Linked DNA regions of Tsuneonella mangrovi. The protein of the gene in region 2 binds, or shares a complex with, the protein of the main gene of each other region. Links are inferred from orthologs where the notes say so. Each region holds a gene or a part of one and is shown on either strand. Other genes may lie near its edges.

The links. Proteins that work in one complex are often made in the same cells at the same time.
Region 1: the proteins of ccmC (region 2) and CJO11_RS04180 are in contact, whole or in part, in a solved structure (PDB 8CE8), measured with the Escherichia coli proteins. The link is inferred for Tsuneonella mangrovi from one-to-one orthologs.
Region 3: the proteins of ccmC (region 2) and ccmA are in contact, whole or in part, in a solved structure (PDB 8CE8), measured with the Escherichia coli proteins. The link is inferred for Tsuneonella mangrovi from one-to-one orthologs.

The regions. Positions count from the first base shown.
Region 1 is NZ_CP022889.1:841,743-844,623, reverse strand. It holds CJO11_RS04180 (heme exporter protein CcmB), read right to left. Parts: upstream 1,829-2,881; coding sequence 1,172-1,828; downstream 1-1,171. Other genes in the region: CJO11_RS04165 (SDR family oxidoreductase), read right to left, coding at 2,790-2,881; CJO11_RS04170 (4a-hydroxytetrahydrobiopterin dehydratase), read left to right, coding at 2,493-2,783; ccmA (heme ABC exporter ATP-binding protein CcmA), read right to left, coding at 1,825-2,439; CJO11_RS04185 (MAPEG family protein), read right to left, coding at 616-1,089; map (type I methionyl aminopeptidase), read left to right, coding at 1-605. UniProt on the Escherichia coli protein: Required for the export of heme to the periplasm for the biogenesis of c-type cytochromes.
Region 2 is NZ_CP022889.1:1,167,128-1,174,934, forward strand. Bases 2,682-5,591 are described here. They hold ccmC (heme ABC transporter permease CcmC), read right to left. Parts: upstream 4,555-5,591; coding sequence 3,808-4,554; downstream 2,682-3,807. Other genes in these bases: CJO11_RS05795 (heme lyase CcmF/NrfE family subunit), read right to left, coding at 2,682-3,178; ccmE (cytochrome c maturation protein CcmE), read right to left, coding at 3,192-3,644; CJO11_RS13175 (heme exporter protein CcmD), read right to left, coding at 3,668-3,808; CJO11_RS05810 (Leu/Phe/Val dehydrogenase), read right to left, coding at 4,642-5,591. Also shown: CJO11_RS05780 (tetratricopeptide repeat protein), read right to left, coding at 1-259; CJO11_RS05785 (cytochrome c-type biogenesis protein), read right to left, coding at 256-699; CJO11_RS05790 (DsbE family thiol:disulfide interchange protein), read right to left, coding at 696-1,226; more of CJO11_RS05795, read right to left, coding at 1,223-2,681; more of CJO11_RS05810, read right to left, coding at 5,592-5,703; CJO11_RS05820 (TraR/DksA family transcriptional regulator), read left to right, coding at 6,153-6,470; rpmE (50S ribosomal protein L31), read right to left, coding at 6,557-6,781; 3-hydroxyacyl-ACP dehydratase FabZ, read right to left, coding at 6,888-7,343; CJO11_RS05835 (OmpH family outer membrane protein), read right to left, coding at 7,369-7,807. UniProt on the Escherichia coli protein: Required for the export of heme to the periplasm for the biogenesis of c-type cytochromes.
Region 3 is NZ_CP022889.1:841,283-843,991, reverse strand. It holds ccmA (heme ABC exporter ATP-binding protein CcmA), read right to left. Parts: upstream 1,808-2,709; coding sequence 1,193-1,807; downstream 1-1,192. Other genes in the region: CJO11_RS04165 (SDR family oxidoreductase), read right to left, coding at 2,158-2,709; CJO11_RS04170 (4a-hydroxytetrahydrobiopterin dehydratase), read left to right, coding at 1,861-2,151; CJO11_RS04180 (heme exporter protein CcmB), read right to left, coding at 540-1,196; CJO11_RS04185 (MAPEG family protein), read right to left, coding at 1-457. UniProt on the Escherichia coli protein: Part of the ABC transporter complex CcmAB involved in the biogenesis of c-type cytochromes; once thought to export heme, this seems not to be the case, but its exact role is uncertain. Responsible for energy coupling to the transport system.

The DNA of each region.
Region 1 (2,881 bases), 330 kb from region 2 along the record:
TCGGCTATCGCGGGTTTACCCATTCGTGCTGCATCTCGATCAATCATGTGGTGTGCCACGGCATCCCCAGCGACAAGCAGCTCAAGGACGGGGACATCGTCAACATCGACGTCACTCCGCTCCTCGACGGGTGGCACGGCGATACCAGCCGGATGTACCTCGTTGGCGACGTGCCGCTTAAGGCCAGGCGGTTGGTCGATGTTACTCACGAATGCCTGATGATCGGGATCGAGCAGGTGAAGCCCGGCGCGCGGCTGGGCGATATCGGCGCGGCGATCCAGGCACATGCTGAAAAGCACCGCTACGGCGTGGTTCGCGAGTTCTGCGGACACGGCCTCGGGCGGTTGTTCCACGATGCGCCCGAAGTGGTTCACGCTGCGAAGGCTGGGACAGGGCCGGAGCTGCGTCCCGGCATGTTCATGACCATCGAGCCGATGATCAACCTCGGCAAGCCGTGGGTGAAGTTGCTGAGCGACGGGTGGACCGCGGTGACCCGCGACAAGAGCCTATCGGCGCAGTTCGAGCATTCGATCGGCATCACCGAAGACGGCTGCGAGATCTTCACGCTCAGCCCCAAGGGACTGGACAAGCCGCCTTACAACTGAGGTCCGGCGGCTACCCCGCAGCAGCCCATCCCGCCTGCATCACCATCACGCACATCGCGATGATGATCACCGACCCGATAGTCCAGAACGTCGCGCGGACTTCATGGATTTGCGCGGTCGAATAGGCGAGGAAGTGCAGGACGCGCGACACCACGTAGCCGTAGAACAGCCAGTGCGCGAGCGCGGGTGAGGGACCGGTCAGCACGAACAACAGTCCGATAACGATGAAGAACGGGATGTTCTCGAGGTGGTTCTGCATGATCCGGCGAAAGCGCTCGACCGGTTCTTTGGGCGCGGTCTGGTCGGCGGCGGGTGTCGGGTTGAGCGGCGTCTTCTTCATGTCCTCTGGCGCACGGAAACCGCCCTTGACGCGCATCATCTGGACCACCGTGATCCATGCGGTTGCAACCGCAAGCAGGATCATCAGCGAGGCCGATACGGCGTATGTCGCGAATACCGGATTGTCGAAACTGAGTTGGTTCATGGTGTGGCACCCCCTTATTTTTCGGGCACCATGCGCCTCATTCGGGCGTGCTGCAATCGCAGCATCTAGTGCTTTGGAATAGTTAGCTTTCCCGGCCCGCGCGGATTGCGGCTGCTGCCGCAAACGGGGCGATCGCGCACAGCGCAAGGCTGATTGCGGCGCATAGCGCGAGCGCCGTGCCATCGGGCCTCGCGAGGGCACCGGCACCGAAAATCAGGATCGGAACGCCGAGCGGCACCAGCAGCAACCCGCCAAGTGCTGCTCCGCCGCGCACCGCAGTGGTCAGCGCAGCGATCACTAGACCGACAGCAGCCAGCCCCGGGGTACCGGCGAGAAGGCCCAGCAGCAGCGTGACCAGCGTCGTGCTGTCCAATCCCAGCAGCGCCGCCGCGATCAGCGTGGCAAGCAGCAACAGCGGCCCGAAGCTGAGCCAGTGCGCCAGCAGGCGCGACACCATTGCAAGCTCTTCCGATACGCCGCGCAGCGCGAGCTGGTCGAACACCCCGGACTCGACGTCGAGGGCCACCAACCGGTCGATCGGCAGGATGCTGGCAAGCAATGCCGCGATCCACAGCACGCCGCCGCCGGTCCGCGCGAGCAGAGGCGCATCGGGGCCGACCGCGAACGGGAACAGTATCGCCACCGCCACGAAGAACAGCACTGGCAGCAACGGCCCGCCGCGCCCGTTGCCGAGCAACAGTGCCAGGTCGCGGCGCAGCAAACGAGCGAGGACAATCACCAGGGATGGTCCCTGAGATCGATTGTCTGACAGTCTGGCAGAGTGATCGGCTGGTGCGAAGCGACCACAACCACACCACCTGACTTCCTTCGCTCGGCGATGATGTGCTCGACCAATTCGACACCCGCGCTATCCAGCCCGTTGAGCGGTTCGTCGAGCAGCCAATGGTCCGCGCCTTGCCCCAGCAGGCGCGCTAGTGCTGCTCGTTTTTTTTGACCGGTAGACAGATATCGTACCGGAACATCCTCGAGACCCGCCAAACCCGTTGTAGCAATGTCGGTCGTGCAGCCATCCAGCTTTGACCAGAACGAGAGCGCCTGTCCGAGAGGCAATTCCGGATCGAGCGCATGACGCTCGTTCAGCAGGCCGACGGTGCCCTGCCAGTTCACAATGCCGTAGCCGTCGCAAACCTTGCTCAGCTCGGGCGCGAAAGATGGTTTGCGCAGGCCTGCGAGGATTTGCAGCAGACTGCTCTTGCCAACACCATTGGGGCCGACCAGATGCAAGGCGGCACCTTTGTCCAGCCACAGGTCGAGCGAGCCGAACAGGAGCCGGTCGCCCCTGCGGCAAAACAACTCCCATGCGGTAAGTCCCGTCGCTTGCATCGACATGCGGGTTAGGCGAAAGGTGCAAGACCGACAAGATAAGTAGAAATGAGCGCACTATGGCAATCGCCGAACTGACCGAGAGCGAACGCACCAGCCTGTTGGCGGCGCACCCCTATTGGTCGTTGGCGCGCGAGGGCAAGGCGATCGAGCGGACGTTCGTGTTCGCCGACTTCAATGCGGCGTGGGGTTTCATGGCGCGGGTTGCGCTGCTAGCCGAGAAAGCCGACCATCACCCGGAATGGTTCAACGTCTACAACCGGGTCGAGATTAATTTGACTACGCACGACGCGGGCGGGCTGAGCCAGCGCGATGCCGATATGGCAACTGCGATCGACGCGATGGTCTGACGGAGCCTAGACCCCCAGCGGGCGGGCCATTCCGCGCGCACGCTTGCGTACTCGGCCGGGCATCCAGCGGGTGCCGAACGCCAGTTGCCGGGCGGTCG
Region 2 (7,807 bases):
TCGTGACGTAGCTGCTCGGCGGCACGGGCCCGAACAGTTCGCGGCGCCCTTCGACCATCGCGGTCCCGGTCTTGGTTTCGTTGGTGGTTGCGGGTCTTGGCGAACCCGCAAGGCCGGGAGAGCCCTGGTGCGCGTAGCCCGCCAACCCGAACACCAGCGCAGCGGCAAACAGCGTCCAGCCCCCGCGCGGCAGCCGCAGGACAAGCACCGCCACTGCGAAGGCCAGCACGGCAAGCGCGACGATCGGCAGGTAGCTCACGACCGCTTGCCCCCCAGCCGCCGCCACAAGACCGCGCCGACGATCAACAGCAGCAGCAGCGGCCCGGCGAACAGCGGCCAGGTCGTGCGGCTGATTTCGGGCTTGTAGCTGACATAGTCGCCGTAGCGGTCCATCAGCCAGCGGCGGATCTGCTCGGGGCTTTCGCCCGCTGCAATCCGGGTGCGGACTTCGCTGCGCATATCGCCCGCGATCGGCGCATCCGAATCGGCGATCGACTGGCTTTGGCACATCAGGCAGCGCAGCGTTTCCATCAACGCCTGCGCCTTGGCCTCCTGCGCCGGATCGGGCAGCTGGCGATAGGCATAGGGAGCGGGCGGGACATCGTCCTGCGCGCGCAGCGGGTTCGCGAACACAAGGCCGCAGGCAGCAACGGCGAGGATCGCCGAAACCAACAGTCGCTGCCACGCGGAACGGATCATGCTCCCGCCTCCTCCAGCTTTTCCAGCAACAGCGGGATCGTTTCGGGCCGCACGTCGCCGATCAACTGGTAGCGGATCACGCCGTTGCCATCGATCACGAAGGTTTCGGGCACCCCGGAGCTGCCGATCGACAGCTGGACCTTGCTGAGGTCGTCGCTCCCGATGCGGGTATAGGGGTTGCCGTACTGGGCGAGGAACGCGGCGACCTGGTCGGGCTTGTCGCGGATCGCGATGCTGTCGATCGTCACCCCCATCGCCTTGAGCTTCGCCAGCTGTGCCGCCTCGGCAGCGCAGGGCACGCACCAGCTGGCCCAGAAATTGAGCAGCTTGGGTTTGCCGTCCTTCAAGTCCGCCAGCGACAGGCCGGGGCGATCCTTGGTTGCAGGCGGCAGGCTGAACGGCGGCACCGGCTTGCCGATCATCGTCGAATGCACGTCGTTGTCCTGCGGCTGGGTCAGCTGCCACGCAGCCACACCGACAAACGCGAGGAACACTGCCAGCGGGAGGAAATAACGCCATTGCTTCATGTCGCTGCGTCCGCCTTGCGCTCGGCGATCCGTCGCTGTGCCGAACGGCGGCGCAGGTCGGTGGCGACCCGCCCGACCAGTGCCAGCGCGCCGCCCAGCGCCACCAGCAGTCCGCCAAGCCAGATCAGCGGCACGAACGGCTTCCACCACAGCCGCAGCTGCCAGCGCCCTTGCCCGGCCTCTTTACCGATCACTGCGTAGAGCTGCCCGTTCCAGCGGGTGACCAGCGCGCTTTCAGTGGTTTCCTGCGGCGGGGCCCAGAAAGTGCGGGCTTGCGGGGTGACGACGATCGGCGCCCCGCCATCATAGCGTGCAGACATCACCCCTTCGAGAGCAGTCCAGTTGGGCCCGGCGATCGGATCGACCCGCTCGAGCGTGATCTTCCACGGTCCCACCTGTGTCGTTTCGCCGACGTTGACCGCCGCGAGCTTTTCCTGGTTGAAAGCGCTTTCGCTGGCCATCCCGAGCAGCGCGACCGCGATCCCGAAATGCGCAACGACCATGCCCCAGGTCGCCAGCGGCAGCAGCCGCAGGCTGCGCCCCTTGAGCGGCAGGACGCTCGCCACCAGCAGCGCTGCGCCGAACACCAGCCCGAGCGACGGCAGCAGCCCTGCCCCGGCCAGCAGCAGAACCGCGACTGCCGCCGCCAGCGCGACCGTGCCGATCACCGCCAGCTGCCAGCGGACCCGGCCCAGCCGGTCGCTTCGCCAACGCAGCAGCGGCCCGACCGCCATCACCACAAGCATCGGCAACGCGAAGATCGCCGAAACCGGATCGAAGTAGGGCGGGCCGACCGAAACCCGCACGCCCATCGCTTCGGTCAGCAATGGGTAGAGCGTGCCAAGCAGGACAACGCCGAGGATCGCCGAGAGCATCACGTTGTTGACCACCAGCGCACCTTCGCGGCTGACCAGCGCAAACCGCTGGCCTTCGCTGACGCTGCCCGCGCGCAAGGCGAACACCAGCAGCGCGCCGCCGATGTAGATCGCCAGCAGCGCGAGGATGAAAGTGCCGCGTTCGGGATCGACCGCGAACGCATGGACACTGGTGAGGATGCCCGAACGCACCAAGAACGTGCCGATCATGCTCATCGAGAAGGCGATCACGCCGAGCATGATGGTCCAGGCACGCAGGGCATCGCGTGCCGCGAGCACGCTCGCCGAATGGAGCAGCGCGGTCGCCGCGAGCCACGGCATCAGCGAGGCGTTCTCGACCGGGTCCCAGAACCACCAGCCGCCCCAGCCGAGTTCGTAATAGGCCCAGTAGGAGCCGGCGGTGATGCCCACGGTCAGGAATATCCACGCCCCCAGCACCCACGGGCGCATCGCGCGGGCAAAGGCCGGGGTCACTTCGCGGGTCAGCAATGCCCCGACCGCAAAGCTGAACGCCACCGACAGCCCGACGTAACCGAAATAAAGCGTCGGCGGATGGAACGCGAGGCCGATGTCCTGCAGCAGCGGGTTGAGCCCGAGGCCTTCAAGCGCGGGCGGGTTGAGCCGCTCGAACGGGTTCGAGCTGAACAGCAGGAAGGCGTAGAAGCCGAGCCCGACGAATGCCTGCGCAGCGAGCGTCGCGCGCATCGTGCGCTCGGGCAAGCGCCGCTCGATCAGCGCGATCAGTGCCCCGGCGATCGACATCACCGTGACCCACAGCAGCATCGATCCTTCGTGGTTGCCCCATGCGGCAGCGACCTTGAACAGCATCGGCTTCATCGAGTGTGAATTTTCCGCGACCAGCTTCACCGACAGGTCGGTGCGGGCAAACAGCCATAGCAGCATCGTGAACGCGAACACGCACAATATGCCCTGGACCACCGCCGCCGGGCGAACCACGCTGCCGAGGTCGCTATCGTCGCCGGCCTCGGTACGCAGCGACAGCGCGCCGGCTGCCAGCTGCAGCCCCGCCAGCGCCGCCGCCAGCCACAAAGCCGCAAGGCCGAGTTCGGCAATCACAGGGCGCAAGACCTCATTTGGTAGTGTCTTCGACCACGGCCTGCTTTTGCGCCGCGGTCATGTCCTGCAATTCGCGCGGGACGTAGTTCTCGTCGTGCTTGGCGAGCAAAGTATCGGCCTTGAACACGCCGTTGGCCTGCATCCGCCCGTCCGCCACGACGCCCGAACCTTCCTTGAACAGGTCGGGCACGATGCCGCTGTATTCCACCGGTACACGGGCCTTGCCATCGCCCACCACGAAATCGATCGTCACGCCGTCGGGCCTGGTGACGACCGACCCTTGCTCGACCATCCCGCCCAGCCGGACCGCGCGGCCCGGGGCCGGCGGATCGGAGACCAGCTGGCTCGGCACGTAGAACAGGCTCGCCTCGCCGCGCAGCGCCCAGGTGGCGATCAGCGATGCTGCGATCAGCACGACAACCGCAATCACGACCAGCGCCAGGCGCTGGTGCTTGGGTTGGTGCATCGAATGGGATGTGGTGTCGTCGCTCACTTGCGCCGTATCTCCTCGCGCCGCCGTTCGGCCCGGCGCATCGCACGCCAGCTGAGCCAAACAAGCAGCAATGTCGCCCCAACCGCCACCGCGTAGGCAGCGATCACGAAAGGCCAGGGGTCGAGTCCCGCGCGCATCAAGCCTCCCCTTGCGCCGGTGCGCGTTCGCTGTCGAGAGCCTTGCGCCGCAGCCGCGCCTCGGCCTGGGCATCGGCCAGCAACGTACGCATCCGCATCAGCACGATCGCTCCGAAAATCAGCGAAAATCCCAGCGTCGAGACCAGCAGCGGCCACATGAACACCGGCGCCATGGCGGAACTGCCCATGCTGAGGCTCGGCGGCTGGTGGATCGAATACCACCAGATTACCGAGTAGTGGATCACCGGGATGTTGACGATGCCGACGATGCCGAAAATTGCCGGGATCCGGCTCGAAACGCCTTCGCGCGCGGTCGCCTCGGCCAATGCGATATACCCGAAATAGAGGAACAGCAGCACCAGCATCGACGTCAAGCGCCCGTCCCACACCCACCAGGTGCCCCACGCCGGGCGGCCCCAGAGCGATCCGGTGATCAGGCACACGGCGGTAAACACCGCGCCTGGCACCGCCGCCGCGCGGCCTGCGATTGCCGCGAGCGGGTGCCGCCAGACGATCTCCGAAATGCTCGCCGCCGCGATCACCGTCCATCCACCCATGCCCAGCCATGCAGTCGGGACGTGGATAAACAGGATCCGCACGGTCTGGCCCTGCAGCTGCTCGGCAGGAGCGTAGAACAGGCCGAAGACGAGCGCCCCGCCCGCGATCAGCAACCCGAACACCAGCAGCACCGGAGTCAGCGGCCGGGCGATCGACAGGAAACGCGTGGGATTGGCAAAGCCGTGCATCGAAAGCGGTATATTCCTCGGACGGGTTCGCTTTGGCAGGACCGGCGGCGCGCCACAAGGGGGACGTTTGTCCCTCCTGGCCAAAGCCTAGCGGCCGATGCGTTCCTGCGCCATGCGATCGGCCACGACATCCGACGGGGTGCCGCTTGCTTCGCTCTCGTTCCAGATCCGCTTCAGGCGCTCGGGAATGCGGGCAACCAGCGCATCGACTTCGGATACGTCGGTGTGCTTGCCTTCGACCCGTGCGAAATATTCGGTGGCGACCGAGATGATTCCGCCGGCGTTGATCACGTAGTCGGGCGCATAGAGAATGCCGCGTTCGGCCAGCAGCGCTCCGTGATGCGCACGCGCGAGCTGGTTGTTGGCACCGCCTGCCACGATCGCGCAATTGAGCGCCGGAATGGTCCGATCGTCCAGGATCGCACCCAACGCATTGGGGCTGAGCACATCGCATTCGGTGGTCAGGATCGTGTCGGGCGCAACCGCCTCGGCGCCAATCTGTTCGGCCAGCGCCCTGGCCCGCGCGGCATCGACATCGGCGAGGACCAGCTTGGCACCGTCTTTCGCCAGCAGCCGGGCAACCCCGCCACCAACCGAGCCGGTGCCCTGGATCGCCACGCGCACCCCGGCCATCGAATCGGTGCCGAGCTTGTGCACCACGGCCGCCTTGATCCCGAGGTAAATGCCCATCGCGGTAAACGGGCCCGGATCGCCGCCCGCCTTGCCGTCGCTCGACGGCAGGCCGGATACGAACGACGTCCGCTGGCTGACCGCGACCATGTCGGCTTCGGTGATGCCGACATCCTCGGCGGTGACGTAGCGCCCGCCGAGCGCATCCACCGCATCGCCGAACGCGGCCATCAGTTCAGGCGTCTTGGTGCGGTTTTCGTCGGCCAGGATCACCGCCTTGCCGCCGCCCATCGGCAGGCCCGCCATCGCGTTCTTGTAGCTCATCCCGCGGCTGAGGCGCAGCGCGTCGCGCATCGCCGCCTTGGGCTCGCCATAGTGCCAGAAGCGGGTGCCGCCGCCAGCCGGGCCAAGATGGGTCGAATGGAGCGCAATAATCGCGGTAAGGCCCGATTTCCGGTCATGCACGAGCTGGACCAGCTCGTGATCGTCGAAGTCGGGTTCGGTCCAGAAAGCCGTCATGTCGTGCCCCGCTATGCGCTGGTGTAGTGTCGGCACAAACGGGGGAAATGGGGCGATCGAGGGGTCTCGAACCCCCGACCTCCGGTACCACAAACCGGCGCTCTAACCAACTGAGCTACGATCGCCACATGCCCCGGTGCATGCCGTAAGGCGGGGCACTTAGTGCCGCACGCGCACCCGTCAAGCGGGTTCCGGCACGGGCGAGCGCCTGTTGCATAGCGTAGGCGGATTGGGAAGCGAAAACTGCGCGAGGAAGTGTCACACGCAAGAATGTTTCGCGCCGCTTGCAAGCCCAAGGCAGCAGAATCGCGCCCCGATCGCGAGTCTGTTGCGAGCAAACGATACCTGCGATTGCCTGCATCGGCCCCTCCGCCTGCGAATTTGCGATTGATCAAGGTAAGTGCAAGCGACACTCCCTATTCTTCGATCCAAAGCTTGGGGAGATAGCGATGGACAATTTCGACGACCTGCGTGAGCAACTCGAGGCCCGATTGGCCGAATTGCTCGAACGCGCAGACGAGATCGAGGACGACTTGCGACATCCGCTTGAGGCCGATTCGGCAGACCAGGCCATCGACCTCGAAGACGACGATGCGCTGGCAGGTACCGACGATGTGCTGCGCAACGAGATCACGCAAATACGCGCCGCCATGAGTCGCATCGCCAATGGCAGCTACGGCTTCTGTGCAGTGTGCGGAAAGCCGATCGATCGCAAGCGGCTGGAAGCACGCCCGATCGCAACGCGGTGCATCGAGCACGCCCGGTAGGAAGAGCGAAGCCGGAACCGAAAAGGGCGGCCCCGTCGGACCGCCCTCCTCCTGCGACCCGAAGGCCGCAAAGCTCGCAAATTGCGTTACTTCTTGAGGCTGAGCCCGCCGAAACGCTTGTTGAACGCTGCCACGCGGCCGCCTTCCTGGATCTGCTGCTTGCCGCCGGTCCACGCCGGGTGGCTGGTCGGGTCGATGTCGAGCGTGAGCGTGTCACCCTCGGCGCCCCAGGTCGAGCGGGTCTGGAATTCGGTCCCGTCGGTCATCTTGACGGTGATCGTGTGGTAATCGGGATGGGTATCGGCCTTCATGGCATAAGTCCTTGCTAGCTAGTGTCCGGTTCCGACCGGACGTGCTGTGTGCGGGAAAGGCGCGCGCCTAGCGGGGCAGGCGGCGATTTGCAAGCGGTTTGCGCCCCTAGGCGGGCGGGTCGGCGATCATCGCGGTAAATTCGCACTCGCAGGTGGTCTTGCCCTCGACGCTGGCGACACCCTTGAACTTGTAGACCCGGCTACGCTTCTGGAGGAACGACACGTTGAGGTCGAGCAGGCAGCCCGGCTCCACCGGCGCGCGGAACTTGGCGCCGTCTATGCCCATGAAATAGACCAGCTTTCCTGTCCCGGCGAGTTCGAGCGTTTCGATCCCGAGAATCGCCGCAGCCTGCGCCAGCGCCTCGATCTGGAGTACACCCGGCATGATCGGACGGCCCGGGAAATGACCCTGGAAAAATTCCTCGTTGAAGCTGACCGCCTTGACCGCGTGGATCTCCTCGCCGAGCGTCAGCGAGCGGACGCGATCGACCAGCAGCAGGGGGTAGCGGTGGGGCAGCGCGGCAAGCACGCGACGGATGTCGAACGCGGTTTCATTGCTCATTGCGCTGCCCCCGGCTTTCCTTGTCTCAGCGACCGCCGGACGCTTGCGGCTGGTTCTGCGCTGCGGTGGCGGCAGCCTGCGCTTGCGCCTGCTGCTCCTGCTGCTGGCGCACTTCGCGCGGCACCCAGCCCTGCGGCGGGACGAGCTGCGCGGTCGGCAGCATGCTGTTGAGCGAGCTCAGCACATCTGCGGTGATGTTGTAGGCACCCTCGGCGTACACTACCGCACCCTGAGACGCGTCGAGGATCAGCGAGACGCCCTTGGCCTGCGCGGCAGCTTTGACCGCATCGTCGAGCTTGTCTTCGATCTGTTCGGTCACGTAGGCGCGGCTAAGGGCGATCGGCTGCATGATCCGTTGCAGTTCCTGCTTGCCGGATTCGTTGATCTGCTGGATCGTCTGCGCTTCCTTGGCCAGGGCCGGATTGTTCGGGTTGGCCTTCTGGTCGGCGTTGAACTTGTCGACC
Region 3 (2,709 bases), 330 kb from region 2 along the record:
ATCCCGCCTGCATCACCATCACGCACATCGCGATGATGATCACCGACCCGATAGTCCAGAACGTCGCGCGGACTTCATGGATTTGCGCGGTCGAATAGGCGAGGAAGTGCAGGACGCGCGACACCACGTAGCCGTAGAACAGCCAGTGCGCGAGCGCGGGTGAGGGACCGGTCAGCACGAACAACAGTCCGATAACGATGAAGAACGGGATGTTCTCGAGGTGGTTCTGCATGATCCGGCGAAAGCGCTCGACCGGTTCTTTGGGCGCGGTCTGGTCGGCGGCGGGTGTCGGGTTGAGCGGCGTCTTCTTCATGTCCTCTGGCGCACGGAAACCGCCCTTGACGCGCATCATCTGGACCACCGTGATCCATGCGGTTGCAACCGCAAGCAGGATCATCAGCGAGGCCGATACGGCGTATGTCGCGAATACCGGATTGTCGAAACTGAGTTGGTTCATGGTGTGGCACCCCCTTATTTTTCGGGCACCATGCGCCTCATTCGGGCGTGCTGCAATCGCAGCATCTAGTGCTTTGGAATAGTTAGCTTTCCCGGCCCGCGCGGATTGCGGCTGCTGCCGCAAACGGGGCGATCGCGCACAGCGCAAGGCTGATTGCGGCGCATAGCGCGAGCGCCGTGCCATCGGGCCTCGCGAGGGCACCGGCACCGAAAATCAGGATCGGAACGCCGAGCGGCACCAGCAGCAACCCGCCAAGTGCTGCTCCGCCGCGCACCGCAGTGGTCAGCGCAGCGATCACTAGACCGACAGCAGCCAGCCCCGGGGTACCGGCGAGAAGGCCCAGCAGCAGCGTGACCAGCGTCGTGCTGTCCAATCCCAGCAGCGCCGCCGCGATCAGCGTGGCAAGCAGCAACAGCGGCCCGAAGCTGAGCCAGTGCGCCAGCAGGCGCGACACCATTGCAAGCTCTTCCGATACGCCGCGCAGCGCGAGCTGGTCGAACACCCCGGACTCGACGTCGAGGGCCACCAACCGGTCGATCGGCAGGATGCTGGCAAGCAATGCCGCGATCCACAGCACGCCGCCGCCGGTCCGCGCGAGCAGAGGCGCATCGGGGCCGACCGCGAACGGGAACAGTATCGCCACCGCCACGAAGAACAGCACTGGCAGCAACGGCCCGCCGCGCCCGTTGCCGAGCAACAGTGCCAGGTCGCGGCGCAGCAAACGAGCGAGGACAATCACCAGGGATGGTCCCTGAGATCGATTGTCTGACAGTCTGGCAGAGTGATCGGCTGGTGCGAAGCGACCACAACCACACCACCTGACTTCCTTCGCTCGGCGATGATGTGCTCGACCAATTCGACACCCGCGCTATCCAGCCCGTTGAGCGGTTCGTCGAGCAGCCAATGGTCCGCGCCTTGCCCCAGCAGGCGCGCTAGTGCTGCTCGTTTTTTTTGACCGGTAGACAGATATCGTACCGGAACATCCTCGAGACCCGCCAAACCCGTTGTAGCAATGTCGGTCGTGCAGCCATCCAGCTTTGACCAGAACGAGAGCGCCTGTCCGAGAGGCAATTCCGGATCGAGCGCATGACGCTCGTTCAGCAGGCCGACGGTGCCCTGCCAGTTCACAATGCCGTAGCCGTCGCAAACCTTGCTCAGCTCGGGCGCGAAAGATGGTTTGCGCAGGCCTGCGAGGATTTGCAGCAGACTGCTCTTGCCAACACCATTGGGGCCGACCAGATGCAAGGCGGCACCTTTGTCCAGCCACAGGTCGAGCGAGCCGAACAGGAGCCGGTCGCCCCTGCGGCAAAACAACTCCCATGCGGTAAGTCCCGTCGCTTGCATCGACATGCGGGTTAGGCGAAAGGTGCAAGACCGACAAGATAAGTAGAAATGAGCGCACTATGGCAATCGCCGAACTGACCGAGAGCGAACGCACCAGCCTGTTGGCGGCGCACCCCTATTGGTCGTTGGCGCGCGAGGGCAAGGCGATCGAGCGGACGTTCGTGTTCGCCGACTTCAATGCGGCGTGGGGTTTCATGGCGCGGGTTGCGCTGCTAGCCGAGAAAGCCGACCATCACCCGGAATGGTTCAACGTCTACAACCGGGTCGAGATTAATTTGACTACGCACGACGCGGGCGGGCTGAGCCAGCGCGATGCCGATATGGCAACTGCGATCGACGCGATGGTCTGACGGAGCCTAGACCCCCAGCGGGCGGGCCATTCCGCGCGCACGCTTGCGTACTCGGCCGGGCATCCAGCGGGTGCCGAACGCCAGTTGCCGGGCGGTCGAGTTGACCAGCGTGTGCAGCCTTTCCCCATGCACCGCGTCCCATTCAGCCTGGGCGACGGCGAGCGGCGGGGTAATCTCGAGTCCGGCGGCCTTCACTCGATCGCGGATCGCTTCGTTGGTCGACTGGTTCGGAGTCTTGTCGATCAACGGGGTGTCGATGAACCCGGGGCACAGGCTGCGCACGTTGATACCGAATTCGGCCCATTCGGCGTCGAGCGATTCGGTCAGGCTGCGCACGCCGGCCTTGGTTGCCGAATAGACCGACGCCCCGCCGCTGCCGTAGATTCCCGCCGCGCTGGCGGTGTTGAGCAGGCAACTGCCCGGCGCGGTTTTCTTGAGATAGGGGAGCACCGCCTGCGCGCCGTAGAACACGCCCTTCAGGTTGATGTCGATGCAGCGACCGATTTCCTCGAGCGTGTTTTCCGAGAGCGATCCGCCCAGCGGAATCCCGGCATTGTT